2 regions of the Mesorhizobium abyssinicae genome follow, and region 1 is predicted to be linked to the other one. Evidence: predicted binding sites of a transcription regulator. Region 1 holds the regulator's gene; the other holds the start of a gene.
The links. The regulator PhoB, encoded in region 1, activates phosphate uptake and scavenging genes when phosphate is short. The targets are predictions, from matches to a motif close to TGTCATNNANCTGTCAT.
Positions count from the first base shown of each region.

Region 2: PU724_RS21230 (acid phosphatase) is a predicted target of PhoB. The motif match lies at 1,997-2,013, and genes of this name have one in related genera.

Region 1 is NZ_JARAKC010000006.1:248,864-256,269, reverse strand. Features, by position in the region: gene PU724_RS16095 (substrate-binding domain-containing protein) at 1-252, shown strand, start outside; gene pstC (phosphate ABC transporter permease subunit PstC) at 394-1,854, shown strand; gene pstA (phosphate ABC transporter permease PstA) at 1,851-3,167, shown strand; gene pstB (phosphate ABC transporter ATP-binding protein PstB) at 3,183-4,007, shown strand; gene phoU (phosphate signaling complex protein PhoU) at 4,031-4,741, shown strand; gene phoB (phosphate regulon transcriptional regulator PhoB) at 4,761-5,450, shown strand; gene PU724_RS16065 (ROK family protein) at 5,454-6,698, opposite strand; gene xylF (D-xylose ABC transporter substrate-binding protein) at 6,964-7,406, shown strand, end outside.
Region 2 is NZ_JARAKC010000009.1:225,680-233,085, reverse strand. Features, by position in the region: gene ssuD (FMNH2-dependent alkanesulfonate monooxygenase) at 1-75, shown strand, start outside; gene PU724_RS21235 (hypothetical protein) at 195-407, opposite strand; gene PU724_RS21230 (acid phosphatase) at 431-1,981, opposite strand; gene PU724_RS21225 (adenylate/guanylate cyclase domain-containing protein) at 2,096-4,012, opposite strand; gene PU724_RS21220 (LysR family transcriptional regulator) at 4,227-5,162, shown strand; gene PU724_RS21215 (aldo/keto reductase) at 5,240-6,472, opposite strand; gene PU724_RS21210 (alpha/beta hydrolase) at 6,512-7,406, opposite strand, start outside.

The DNA of each region.
Region 1 (7,406 bases):
AGCGTTGAAGACGTCGTGCCTTCGACCGAGACCATTGCCAGCGGCAAGTATCCGGTTTCGCGCCCGCTGTTCTTCTACGTCAAGAAGGCGCATCTCGGCGTCGTTCCGGGCCTGAAGGAATATGTCGAATTCTTCCTCGACGACCAGATGATCGGCCCGGAAAGCCCGCTTGCCGAATACGGCCTGGTTTCGGCTCCCGACGCCGAGCGTCAGTCGCAGCGCGACGCCTTCGCCGCCGGAAAGACCATGTAATCAAGCTTAGGGCCGGGGCGCGGGATTACCTGCGCCCCGGCCTCTTCGCCCGCCGCAGTGGCGGTGGCGACCGGAGCGTGATCCCGAAATGGGACCGGACAAGATCATGCTCGAACGAGGGATTTCCCCTGGGGTGGGTTCATGTCGTCCATGCTCGTACTTGCCATAGTCGCCGCCATCGGCGTGGTCGCATTCTTCATTGGCCGCCAACGGGCCGTGGCGCAGGACAATGGCTCGGTGAAGCCGCATTCGCGCGCCCATTATCACGGCTGGTGGGCCTTCCTGCTCGCCGTCCTGCCGGCCCTCCTGCTGCTTGCCGTGTGGAACATCGGTTCATCCGTCTATCTCGAGCGCCACATCCACGCCGCCTTGCCCGAGCGCACCGCCGACAGCGCGGTCGCCAGCGAGGCGCTCGATGTCAGCTTGGTGAAGAGCCTCGCCAGGGGGCTGCGCCAGCTCGATGCAAACACCCAGCTTCCCGCCAGTTTCGCTGAATTGCAGCCGCTGCTCGCCGCCAAGGGCGTGGCGCTGGCGACGGACACCCAGGACTACATGATCCCGATCGCCGTCGAGGCGAATGCGGTGCAGGACAGGCTCGGCCTGGTCGGCGCCGTCGTCACGCTCGTGCTGTCGATCGCCGGCGCCTTTTACGCGCTCCGGCAAGTCGCGCCGCGGGCGCGCGCCAGGAACAATGTCGAGCGGCTGATGCTGTGGGGGCTGCTGGCGGCCTCGACCATCGCCATCCTGACCACGGTCGGCATCGTGCTTTCGATGCTGTTCCAGACCATCCAGTTCTTCGACAGCGTTTCGCCGGCGAGCTTCTTCTTCGGCACCGTCTGGGATCCGCGCTTCGCCGCGGCCGGCTCGGGCGGCAGCCAGGGCCAGTTCGGCCTGATTCCGCTCCTGTCCGGCACGCTCTACATCGCCTTCGTCGCCCTGCTGGTGGCGGTGCCGGTCGGTTTGATGTCGGCCGTCTACATGGCCGAATACGCCTCGCCCAAGGTGCGCTCGGTGGTGAAGCCCGCGCTCGAGCTGCTGGCCGGCATCCCGACCATCGTCTACGGCATTTTCGCCGTCGTCACGCTGGGGCCGTTCCTGCGCGATCTCTCGGCGGCGCTGACCGGCGGTTCGCCCTTCATCCAGGGCCAGAGCATCTTCACCGCCGGCCTGGTCATGGGCGTCATGCTGATCCCGGTCGTATCCTCCCTGTCGGACGACATCATCACCGCGGTGCCGCGCGCCATGCGCGACGGCTCGCTCGGCCTCGGCGCTACGCGCTCGGAGACGATCAAGCGGGTGATCCTGCCGGCCGCGCTGCCCGGTATCGTCGGCGCCATCCTGCTGACCGCCTCGCGCGCCATCGGCGAGACCATGATCGTGGTGCTCGCCGCCGGCGTCGCCGCCAATCTCACCGCCAATCCGTTCGAGGCGATGACCACCATTACCGTCAAGATCGTCAACCAGCTGACCGGCGACCTCGAATTCAATTCGCCGCAGACGCTGGTCGCCTTCGCGCTCGGCATCACGCTGTTCGCGCTGACGCTGGTGATGAACATCGTCGCCCTCTACATCGTGCGCAAATACCGGGAGCAGTACGAATGACCGATATCCCGCTGGATACGATGGTCCGGGCCGCGGCTCCCGCGCGCCGCGACATCGGCCTCAAGGCCCGCTACGCCGCCGAACGCCGGTTCCGCATCTATGGCGTGCTGGCGATCTCGGTCGGCCTCGCCTTCCTCGCCATCATGCTGATCACCATCGTCTCGAAGGGCTACACCGCCTTCTGGCAGACGACCGTGACGCTGCCGATCAATTTCGACGAGAAGATCATCGATCCTTCCAACAAGCGCGCCACCGATCCGGACGTGCTGATCAAGGCGAACTATCCCAAGCTGGCCGACAAGGCGCTGATGGCCAAGCTCGGCATCGATCCCGCCAACAAGCCGATGGCGCTGAAGCTGAAGGGCTTCCTGTCGGAGGGCGCGCGCGTGCAAGTGCGCGACATCGTCGTCGCCGATCCGTCGGTCATCGGCACCACGCGCAACGTCGACATCCTCGCCGCGGCCAATCTCGATTCCGCCTTCAAGGGCCAGATCGACCTCAACGTCGAGGAAGCGCGCCGCAAGGTCTCTGACCAGCAGATCGCCTGGATGAACCAGCTCAAGGCCGACGGCACCATGGCCGAGCATTTCAACAAGGGCCTGTTCACCTATGGCGCCTCCAGCCGTCCGGAAACGTCGGGCATGGGCGTGGCCATCATCGGCTCCTTCTACATGATGGTGATCGTGCTGCTTCTGGCGCTGCCGATCGGCGTCGCCGCCTCCATCTATCTGGAGGAATTCGCCAAGAAGAACCGCTTCACCGACCTGATCGAAGTCAACATCAACAATCTGGCGGCGGTGCCGTCGATCGTCTTCGGCCTGCTCGGCCTCGCCGTGTTCATCAACTTCCTCGGCATGCCGCGCTCGGCCGCCTTTGTCGGCGGACTGGTGCTGACGCTGATGACGCTGCCGACGATCATCATCGCCACCCGCGCGGCGCTTGCCGCAGTGCCGCCGTCGATCCGCTCGGCGGCGCTCGGTCTCGGCGCCTCCAAGATGCAGATGGTGTTCCAGCACATCCTGCCGCTTGCCGCCCCCGGCATCCTCACCGGCACCATCATCGGCCTGGCGCGCGCGCTCGGCGAGACCGCGCCGCTGCTCCTGATCGGCATGGTCGCCTTCGTTGCCGACTATCCGAAGACGCCATTCGATCCGGCGACAGCGCTGCCGGTGCAGATCTACATGTGGGCCAACGAGGCAGAGCGCGCCTTCGTCGAGCGCATGTCGGGCGCGATCATCATCCTGCTCGTCTTCCTCATGGCCATGAACATCACGGCGATCGTGCTCAGGCGCCGCTTCGAACGGCGCTGGTAAAAGAAGGCATCTGGTATGAACATCATGACCGAACAGTCTCTTGAAAACGCAGTGGGCGACAAAATGAACGCCAAGTCGAACGAAGTGATCAAGATGCGCGGCGACAAGGTCGGCGTGTTCTATGGCGAGAAGCAGGCGCTGTTCGACGTCAATCTCGACGTCCGCCTCAACCAGGTGACGGCGCTGATCGGTCCTTCGGGCTGCGGCAAGTCGACCTTCCTGCGCTGCCTCAACCGCATGAACGACACCATCGATTCGGCGCGGGTGACCGGCAAGATCACGCTGGACCAGGAGGACATCTACGACAAGAGCATCGACGTCGTCGAGCTCAGGGCCCGGGTCGGCATGGTGTTCCAGAAGCCGAACCCGTTCCCGAAGTCGATCTACGAGAATGTCGCCTACGGCCCGCGCATCCATGGGCTGGCCAAGCGCAAGGCCGACATGGACCAGATCGTCGAATCCAGCCTGAAGAAGGCGGCGATCTGGAACGAGGTGAAGGACCGCCTGCACGAGCCCGGCACCGGCCTGTCCGGCGGCCAGCAGCAGCGCCTGTGCATCGCCCGCGCCATCGCCGTCTCGCCGGAGGTGATCCTGATGGACGAGCCGTGTTCGGCGCTCGACCCGATCGCAACCGCCCGCGTCGAGGAGCTGATCGACGAGCTGCGCCAGAACTACACGATCGTCATCGTCACCCATTCGATGCAGCAGGCGGCGCGCGTGTCGCAGCGCACGGCGATGTTCCACCTCGGCTACCTGGTCGAGGAGGGCGCCACCGACAAGATGTTCACCAACCCCGACGACAAGCGCACCCAGGACTACATCACCGGCCGGTTCGGCTGATTTCCAAGCACGAGGACAGGATCATGGGTGAACATCATACGGTTGCGTCTTTCGACGAGGATCTCGGCGCCATCAGCAAGCTGATCTCCGACATGGGCGATCTCGCCCGCTCGATGGTCGCCGGCTCGACGCGCGCGCTGCTCAATTCAGACAACGCCCTGGCGCAGCGTGTGGTGTCCGACGACGCCATCATGGACGCACGCCAGCGCGAGCTCGACGACCGCGCCATCACGCTGATCGCCAAGCGGCAGCCGATGGCCAACGATCTGCGCGCCGTGGTCGGCTCGATCCGCATGGCGGGCGACCTCGAACGCATCGGCGACCTCGCCAAGAACATCGCCAAGCGCGTCGGCACCGTCGGTCTCAGCGTCACGCCGCGCGACCTTTCGCATTCGATCGACGGCATGGCGCAGCTGGTGCTGATTCAGGTGCAGGGGGTCATCGAGGAATATGCCGCCGCGGATGCCGCGGCGCTTGCCAAGCTCCGCAACGACGACGAGCGCATCGACGTCAAATACACCTCGGTGTTCCGCGAGCTTTTGACCTACATGATGGAAGATCCGCGCAACATCACCGCTTGCACGCATCTGTTGTTCTGCGCCAAGAATCTGGAGCGCATCGGCGACCATGTCACCAATATCGCCGAGAACGCCTACTACGTGCTGACCGGCCAGCAACTGCCCGCCAATCGTCCGAAGCTGGACGAGACGGCGATGTCGGCGCCGGCGGCCTGAGAAGAAGGGTGACGGGCCGATGATCGCGCCACGCATCATGGTGGTGGAGGACGAGGAGCCGCTGGGGGTGCTGCTCCGCTACAATCTTGAATCGGAAGGCTACCAGGTCGAGGTGGTGACACGCGGCGACGAGGCCGAAATCCGGCTGCAGGAAAACGTGCCCGACCTCCTGGTGCTCGACTGGATGGTGCCGGCGGTTTCCGGTATCGAGCTCTGCCGGCGTCTCAGGATGCGGCCGGAGACCGAGCGGCTGCCGATCATCATGCTGACGGCGCGCGGCGAGGAAAGCGACCGGGTGCGCGGCCTCTCCACCGGCGCCGACGACTATCTGGTCAAGCCGTTCTCGACGCCGGAGTTCATGGCGCGCGTCAAGGCGCTGCTGCGCCGCGCCAAGCCGGAAGTCCTGTCCAGCATGCTGAAGGTCGGCGACATCGTGCTCGACCGCGAATCGCATCGTGTCTATCGCAAGAAGAGCGAGATCCGGCTCGGTCCGACCGAGTTCCGCCTGCTCGAATTCATGATGCGCCATCCCGGCCGCGTGTTCTCGCGCAGCCAGCTGCTCGACAATGTCTGGGGCGAGACGATCTACATCGACGAGCGCACGGTCGACGTGCATGTCGGCCGCCTGCGCAAGGCGGTCAACAATGGCCGCATGCCTGACGTCATCCGCACCATCCGCGGGGCCGGATACGCGATCAGGGAAGATTGACGCTCAGGCCACGTTCTTCCCGGTGGCGCCGCCTTTCACCTGCACGCCCGGCGCGAAAATCTCCTGGTCGACGAAGGTCAGTGCGCGCATGGCGCAGCCTTCGCGGATGAGCGGCAATTCGTTCGGCTCGGTGTCGAAGGAGATCGACTTCGAATGCTGGCCGCCGGCGGTCTGGGCGATCGCCTCGCGCAGCGCCGGCTCGATCAGGTCGAAGGCGGCGGCGCTGACGCCGACCATGGCGACGGGAGCTGGATCGATCAGCGCGAACAGGCTGCCGAGGCCGTAGCCGAGCGCCTCGCCGGCCTTGCGGTAGGCCTGGCGCTCCGGGCCGTCGCCGGCGCGCGCCCTGGCGGCGAGCGAGCGCATGTCGGCGTCGCTGACATCGACCGGCTCGGCGTCCTCGCCCATCTGCTTGGCATTGCGCCAGATCGCATAGTTGCCGGCATAGGCCTCGACGCAGCCGCGCCGGCCGCAGCGGCAGAGCGCGCCGCCCGGCCGGTGGATCATGTGGCCGAATTCGCCGCCGGAGGAATGGGTGCCGGTGAACAGCTCTCCCTTCAGCACCAGCCCCATGCCGATGCCGTGCGAGAGCAGGATGGCAATGAAGTCGTCGCGGTACCGCTCGGGATCGCGCCACTGCAGCGCCACCGCCATCATGTTGCAGTCATTCTCCATGGTGGCCGGAACGCCGAATTCGGCTTCCAGAATGTCGGCGAAGGCGATGTCGGTCTGCGGCGTGATCGGTGACCACAACATGGCGCGGGCATGGGTGTCGGTGATGCCCTGGATGCCCATGGCGATGCGGGCGACGCCGCGGACGTCGAGGTCGGGATCCTCGAAACGGCGCCGGACGATGGCCACGCATTCGCCGATCAGCTCGTCGCGCGGCATGATCGCCGTGTCGAGGCGGCGCTGCTCCTCGGCAATGACCTGCCCGGCATAGTCGATGACGGCGACGGAAAGGAAGTTCAGCGACAGGACCACCGTCATCACCGCCGTGGCTTCCGGATTGAGGGCAAGCCCGACCTGCGGCCGGCCGCGCTTCAGCGAAACAGCCTCGTTTGGCTTGCTCTCGGTCAGGATGCCTTCCTGGATCAGGTCGGACGAGATCGCCGAGATGGTCGAATGGCTGAGGCCGGTGGTGGCGGCGATCTCGGTACGCGACGGCTGGCCGGCGCGGCGCACGGCCGAAATAACCATCGCCCGGTTGCGTCGGCGCAGATCGTCGTGGCGGATTCCAACCGACATGCTTTGCCTTCCTCCCGGTCGTCGCGGCCGTTTTTGATTTCGAAGGCCGTCGGCGACACCGTATGAATAGTGGCAGAAGCGGGCCAGCCTGTCATTTATTTATTCCGGAGCTCGAAAAAAATTCGCCGAGGCCTCGGAATCGCTCAGAATCGTTGTTGACAGCGCTCCGCCGTTGGATCATATTTTTTTCGAGGCTCGAAAAAAAGCCTCTATGCCGGCCTCAGGGCCAGTCTGGGTCGCGCCGCAATGGCGCAGGGAGGAAATCATGAAGAAATTCGCAACCGCCATGCTGGCGGGTGTCGCCTTGTCGTTGACGCTCGCGTCGGTCGCCGAGGCGAAGGACAAGGTGATCGGCGTTTCCTGGTCGAACTTCCAGGAAGAGCGCTGGAAGACCGATGAAGCGGCGATGAAGAAGGCCATCGAGGCGGCCGGCGACAAGTATATTTCGGCCGACGCGCAGTCCAATCCCGGCAAGCAGCTGACCGACGTCGAAAGCCTGATCTCGCAGGGCGCCAATGCCCTGATCGTGCTGGCGCAGGACGCTTCGGCCGTCGGGCCGGCGGTGCAGAAGGCGCTGGACGAAGGCATTCCGGTCGTCGGCTACGACCGGCTGATCGAGAACAAGGACGTCTTCTACCTGACCTTCGACAACAAGGAAGTCGGCCGCATGCAGGCCCGCGAAGTGTTCAAGGTCAAGCCGGAAGGCAA
Region 2 (7,406 bases), on a different contig from region 1:
GCCGCACCGGCGGAACGCAGTTGGGATGTCGAGTTCGGGCGCGTGCAACCGGGGGTCGTCACGTCCGCCTCGTGACGTCTTTCAGGCGGAAACCGAGAGAAAGCCGGCTGCGCCAGACCCTCGCGTGGCTTCGGCGATTTTGACCAGAAATCCCAAATGACGGCAGTGGCGGCCAGGCGGCGACGTCGCCTGGCTCAGCTGGCGCGCGTCGCGCTCGGCAGGTCGAGCAGCCTGGCCACGGCCCTGGCGCCCTTGCCGGCAATGCGTGCCGACCCGTCGTCACCCACCTCCACCGTGGCACCGTTGGCGAAGCTCAGCGACCAGCCATCGCCCTTGGCGTTGCGGCGGCGGTCAGTGAGTTCGATGCCGCCAGCAGTGACCAAGGCAACAACCCTGTCGACATCCATCGTTGTCCTCCAGATACGCGCCCTCAATTCAGGTCGAGCCCACCGGTGAGATCGCCGAGCGGCGGTTCGCCATGCGCGGCCACTGCCCTGTCGCGAACCACGATGCCATGCAGGACCGGCAATTCGAAACGCTCGGTGATGAAGCGCAGGATCGACGTCGTGTCATAGGGCGTTTGATCGACATAGCCATGCTTGGCAAAAGGCGAAACGATGATCGCAGGGATGCGCGTGCCCGGTCCCCAGCGGTCGCCTTTGGGCGGCGCGACGTGATCCCAGATGCCGCCGTTCTCGTCATAGGCGACAACGACCAGCATATGCGGCCATTGCGGGCTCTTCTCGAGATGGCTGATGACATCGGCGATATGGCGGTCGCCGGCCTGGATGTCGGCATAGCCGGAATGCTCGTTGAGATTGCCCTGCGGCTTGTAGAAGGAGACCTGAGGCAGGGCGCCGTCGTCGATCGCCTGAATGAAGCTCACGCCAGCCAGCCCGGCGTCGCGCAGGTGTTCCCGCCTGGCCTCGGTGCCCGGCGCGTAGTTGGCGTAATAGTTGAACGGCTGGTGATGGTACTGGAAATTCGGGATCGGCGTGTGATTGCCATGGTCGAGCGTGTACTGCCAGGCGCCCGAATACCATGCCCAGCTGACCTGCTTGAGACTGAGCATATCGCCGATGGTCGGCTCCGTCTGCGGCGGCAGCGTTGTCGGCTTGGACGGGTCCGCGAGGAGCGGATCACTGCCGGGCGCCGGATCGTTGCCGCTCGGCTGGTATGGCGGCTGCATTGTGTTCACCGCGTAGAAATCCGGCGTCAGATTGCCGTCGGAGACGAATTTCGGGATACCGTCGCGCACCGATTTCGGTGAATTGTCGGCGAGCTTCAGCGCTGTGCCGCCATCGTCCGTCACCGAGATCGACGGCTTGGCCGGGTTCTTGTCGGCATCCGCGTAGTAAGGCGCGCAGGCGCAGATCAGCCACTGATGGTTGAAAAAGGAACCGCCGAAACCGCCCATGAAGAAATGGTCGGCCAGCACGTATTTTTGCGCCACCGCCCACATGTCGGTCTTGGAGGCGTCCCAGTTGCTCATCGGCATGGCGCCTGAATCGGCCCAGGCTACGAACATGTCGTTCTTGCCGCCGTTGATCTGCATCTGGTTCTGGTAGTAGCGGTGCCAGAGATCGTGCGTTGCGACGCTGAGCGGAACGTTGAACCCCTTGGGGTCGTTCACGGTGAACGGCGCGTTCGGAAGGTGCTCGGTCATCGCCTGCGTCACCGGCGGCGTGACGCCCTTGGCCGTCAGCCCGTCCCAGACAGGCGGCAGTTCGGACAGCACGGATCCGTCACGGTCACGCTGCTGCAGGCTTTCCTTGCTTGCCTGGTCGATGCCCTCGGCTCCAGGGAAGTGACCATAGAGATTGTCGAAGGCGCGGTTCTCGGCGAAGATAACGACCACCGTTTCTATCTTGGCGATGTTGGCTGGCGGATCGCCGGGCTGCGCTGCGGGCGCGGGAACCGAAGCCGCAGCGCACAGGACGAGAGTCGAGGAAAACAGGGCGAGCCCATGGGATCGCTTCATCGTCATACCTCCGTGGTGCAAATGGGATGACACCAGCTTCGCGGCATATTGGCAATAGCTGCCGCGTTGGACGGGCAACGCCATGGGGGGCGGTCCGCCAATGGCCGGGCTGTTCTACGGCTGCCCGAGAGGCTGCGCCTCGCATTCCGGCAGCCGCACAGGTTTGGCGAGTTTCGCCAGCGCCTCGGGCTTGGCGCAAGACGGAAAGCCGGCGAGCGGCATCGTTTCAATAAACCGGCTGCGCTCACTAGTGCTCAAGCCGACTTCATTGATCATGCTCTCGACGGTCAGGTCGGGGTAGTGCTTGAGAGTTTCCCTAACCGCGGCATTCGCCTCATCCATCCGACCCAGAGCCGCAAGGGAGCCGCTAAACACCACCCACCTCCAATGGTCGTAGTTGTCAGGTGTCATGCGCTCCAGCATCTTCAACGCGTCCTCATACCGGCCGGCCATAAAATAGGCAGGGCCGAAGAAGTTGGACGTCCACATCGGATAGTTCGGGTCGAGCCGCATTACCTGGTCGACCATCTGAGCGCCGCGTTCGGGTTCACCGAAGCGTGCCGCATAGCCGGTATAGAATGTCAGGATTTCGGACGAACCGGGAGCGAGACGAAGAGCCGTATCCAGTTCGGCCTTGGCGCGGGCGTTGTCGCCCTTGTGGCTGAGACTCATCCCAAACACGGCGTGTGCCTCAGCGTCGCCTGGATCGAGCCGCACCGCGTGTTCGGCCACATCGGCAGCCGCCTTGATCTCGCTCTCGGGATTGATACCGAAGCCAGCCAATATACCGTGAGCATGGTAGAGTTCTACCCAGGCGCGAGCCAGGCCGGGGTCCAGCTCAATGGCGCGGTTGAGAAGCGCGATTGCCTCCTGCTCATCGGCTACGGTGATCTTTTCAATCTTCTCGGTCCCGAGCAGATAATAGTCATAAGCATTCAGGTTTTCAGGTCGTTTGCGTTTGGCCGCGGCCCGCCCGGCCGTTTGAATCAACCCTACGCCGCCGCCCAGACGGTTGGAGACTTGCTCTGCGATCTCGGTCTGGACGGCGAACACGTCCTCAGCGGGCCGGTCCCAACGATCCGACCAAAGGTGATTTCCGGTTTGTGCATCGATCAACTGCGCGGTGACCCGCACCCGCTCATCTTGCCGCTGGATGGAGCCTTCCAGTACGAAACCGACATGGAGCGCATGTGCGACCTGGCGGGCATCCACCGGCTTGCCCTTGTAAACTTCCGTCGAATTCCGGGCCACGACGTCAAGTTCGGGAAACCGCGCAAGGTCGGTGATGATGTCCTCAGTCAAGCCATCGGCCAAACGCCCGCTGGCCTCGTCGCCATAATTATTGAAAGGCAGCACCGCGACCGACGGCTTGGCCCCTAGTGACGTGGGCTGAAAGAACCACCAGGTCCCCCCAGCCACCAGAGCCAGCACCACGATCGCCGCCGCAGCCGTCCTGGCCCAGTGCGGCATCGCCTGGCGTAAGGTCCGGTGCACCCGCTTGCCATCGAGCCTCACCCGGTACATCCGCACCGGGCGGTTGATATTCTTGACCTGCTGCTCGCCGACGAAATCGAGTGGCCAATCAAGCTTGCCCTGCAAATGGTCGTAGGCCGTACCTGACACCATCACCCCGCCCGGATCGGCCAGTTGCTCTATGCGAGCTGCGACGTTGACGCCGTCGCCATACACATCGCCATCCACCAGCGCTACATCGCCAAGATTGATCCCGATGCGGAACACAATCCGCTCATGCTCCGGCAATCCGCCATTGCGAACGGCCACAGCTTTCTGAATTTCGGCTGCGCAGATCACCGCATCGACCACGCTGTCGAAGACGACAAGTGCGCCATCTCCCAACAGCTTGACAATTCGACCCTGATGCAGAGCGATCGCTGTATCGGTTACGTCGGCCCGGATAGCTCTCAGGCGCCCGATGGTGCCAGCTTCGTCAATCTCGGTCGCCTTTGAATAGCCGACCATATCCAATGCAAGGATCGCCAGCAGTTTCCGGTTCAATGGAGGGACATTCATCATCCTGCCCCGGACCCAAACTGGCTAAAATGGTACACCTAACCCAGCACGCTGACGAGAGGCCCGCCCCGCCAGGCCAGGAACAGGCCGAGCATCCCGCAGGCTGTTGACCGGCCAGCCCATGTTGCCGGCGGCATCCGGGATCTATCTGGCGTTTGGAGCGGCAATCGCTTAGATGCTTGAATGCGCATGAACCCATAAGGTGGCGTGATAAGTGCGACGTAACGACCTTGGCGATCTCAACGTTTTCCTCGCGGTGGCCGAGGAACGCAGCTTCACGCGTGCCGCAGCCAGGCTAGGCCAGTCCCAATCATCGCTGAGCCAAACGGTGCGCCGGCTCGAGGAGCGGCTCGGGATGAGGTTGCTGACCCGCACGACGCGCAGCGTCGCTCCGACACAGGCGGGTGCGCAACTCATCGAAACCCTGAAGCCGGCGCTTGCCGATGTCGAGGCGCGGCTGGCAACCTTGAGCGAGCTCCGGGACACGCCAAGCGGCCTCGTTCGGGTGACCGCCGAACTCCATGCAGCCCAGACCGTGCTGTGGCCGGCAGTCTCGCGAATGATGTACGCCTACCCTGACGTGCAGGTGGAAATCTCGGTCGATGCCTCCTTCACCGATATCGTTGCCGATCAGTTTGATGCCGGTATTCGGATGGGTGAGCAGGTCGCCAAGGACATGATTGCGGTTCGCATCGGACCCGATCTGCGCATGGTTGTTGTCGGATCTCCGTCGTACCTCGCCAAGCACGGAACACCTCACACCCCCCATGACCTGATTCAGCACCGCTGCATGAACTTGCGTCTCCCGACAGCCGGCGGTCTCTACGCCTGGGAGTTCCAGAAGGATGGCCGCGAGCTGCACGTCCGTGTCGAGGGACCGCTCATTCTGAACGACGAGCGTCTTGCCATCACCGCCGCGCTTGCGGGGCATGGTCTCGCAATGGTCACAGAGGACAGCACCGCGCAAGCTGTTGCCGACGGGGCATTGATACGCGTGCTCGATGATTGGTGCCGGACCTTCCAGGGATATCATCTCTATTACCCGGACCGTCGGCATCCCTCCCCGGCCTTCGCTGCTCTGCTCAAGGAGTTGCGGCACCAATTGGCATCGGGCGGGCGAACAACGGCAGCGAGAAGCTCCAGGCGCTGACCGGTTCCTTCTCGTGATGCGACGCGGCCCGGCCATGCCGGATCCCGGCATGGTTGCGCTTGGTTCCCGTCTCCAGACTACTGTTTCGGCGGAGTGTCGGCCCCGACGACGTGCTCCTCTTCCTTGGGAAGACGGGCTCCGTGAATTTCCACGCTGGCGATATCGCTATTGATCTCCTGCAATTCGGCGGCCGAGAACGTTATCGACGCAGCACCCACGTTCTGTTCCATATGGGCAATCTTTGTCGTCCCCGGGATCGGAACGATCCAGGGCCTCTGCGCAAGCAGCCATGCAAGTGCGATCTGCGCGGGCGCAGCCTCCTTGCGGTGCGCCCATTTCACCACCACGGCGTAAAGGGCCATGTTCGATTTGAGGTTTTCCGGTTCGAAACGGGGAACAAGAGCACGGAAATCGAATGAGCCGGCACCGGGCTGAAGGTCGAAGGAAGCGCCGCTTCCAAACCGGCTATCGGCATTCATCTTTCCAGAAAGAAAGCCCATTCCGAGGGGGCTCCAGCAGACGAAACCGATACCCAGTTCCTCGCATAGCGGAAGCACCTCCGCCTCCGCTCCTCGCCACAGCATCGAGTATTCGTTCTGGATGGCTGCGAGAGGCTGCTCTGCATGGGCGCGGCGGATGGTCTGGATTCCCGGCTCGGAAAGACCCCAGTTGAGGACTTTCCCTTCCGCCATCAAGTCCTTGACCACACCGGCGACGTCCTCGATGGGGACGGTTGGATCGACGCGATGCTGATACAAGAGATCGATGCGGTCCGTTCGCAGTCGCTTCAGGCAGCCTTCGACCGCCCGGCGGATGTGCTCCGGCCGGCTGTTCATGCCGCGCTCGCCCATCTTGCCTGTGTCGGGATCGATATCGCCGCCGAATTTCGTCTCCAGTGCCACCTGATCACGAACAGCCTGGAGCGCCTCGCCGACAATGTCCTCGGAAATGAAAGGCCCGTACATCTCGGCGGTATCGATAAGCGTCACCCCTCGATCCACTGCGCTGCGAATGAGGCGGATCGCTTCGCCGCGGTCGAGCGTGCTGGTGTAAAAGTCGGAAACGGTGCCCTTCTTTGGCCCAGGCAACCATTGGCAGCCAAGCCCGACCGGCGAGACTTCGAGGGAGCCCAGCCTCCTGCGGCCGGCGGCGGGAGCGGAACCCGATTGCGCTGCGGCTGTGGCCGTCCGCGCCGTGGCTGGCAGGCTCGGCATCATTGATGCCAATCCCAATGCGCCGCCCGCTAGTAGAATATCGCGACGCTTCACGCGAGGAGATTGTGGGATAGCAGTGCTGCTGTCGGTAGACATGACAGATCTCCGTTCGTATCGAAGTTGGGGCGACCCGCCTCAGGCGGGTGACTTCAAATGCGTCGAATAGAAATCCGCGAACTTCGCCACGGCCCTGTCGACATATTCGGGCTTGTCATAGAGGTCGAAATGCGACGCTCCCTCGAAAACCAGCAGGTCTTTCTGGGCTGAGCCGACGCGTTCGTAGACTTCGTGCCCGTCCCGGTTGGAACCGAAAGCGCCTGGCTCGCTGCCGACGATGACCTGCAGCGGCTGGGTGAGAAGCATGTCGGCCAGATAGAAGGCATCGAACGCCAACACGGCGTCCATTCCCACGAAGCGGGATTTGTTTTGCCAGTTCGGATGCTGACCGCGGGGCGTACGGTAGTAGTCGTAAGCTTGGCGAAGATCGATGTCGCCGGATTCTTTGTATTCATCAGGGATCCACGGCAAGATCATCGGCTCGGCTCCACGAGCCTCGGCCGTGCGCTGCTCGGCAATTGTGCCAAGGGTCGCAATCGTCGCTTCCCTGCCGGCAGCCCTCATTTCTCTCCCGCCGTTGACGGGGACTGAGAGGCCGACGGCCTTGATGCGCCGCTCGGTCATCGCTGCACTGGCAGCGTAGCCGCCACCCGCACAGATACCGAGAACACCGATGCGTTTTTCATCGACGTAGGGAAGGCTTACAAGGTGATCGACCGCACCACGGACATCTTCCACGCGTGCTATCGGGTCTTCCTTGTACCGGGGCTCCCCACCGCTTTCGCCCTGGAATGACGCGTCGAAAGCGATTGTCACAAACCCTCTCTGCGCCATCTTTTTCGCATAAATGCCTGCGGTCTGTTCCTTTGCCCCGCCGGCGGGCGCAACAGTGATGATGGCCGCATATTTCCTGCTCGCGTCAAAGCCACCCGGATAATGGATGTTTCCAGCGACTTTGATGCCGTTGTTGTTG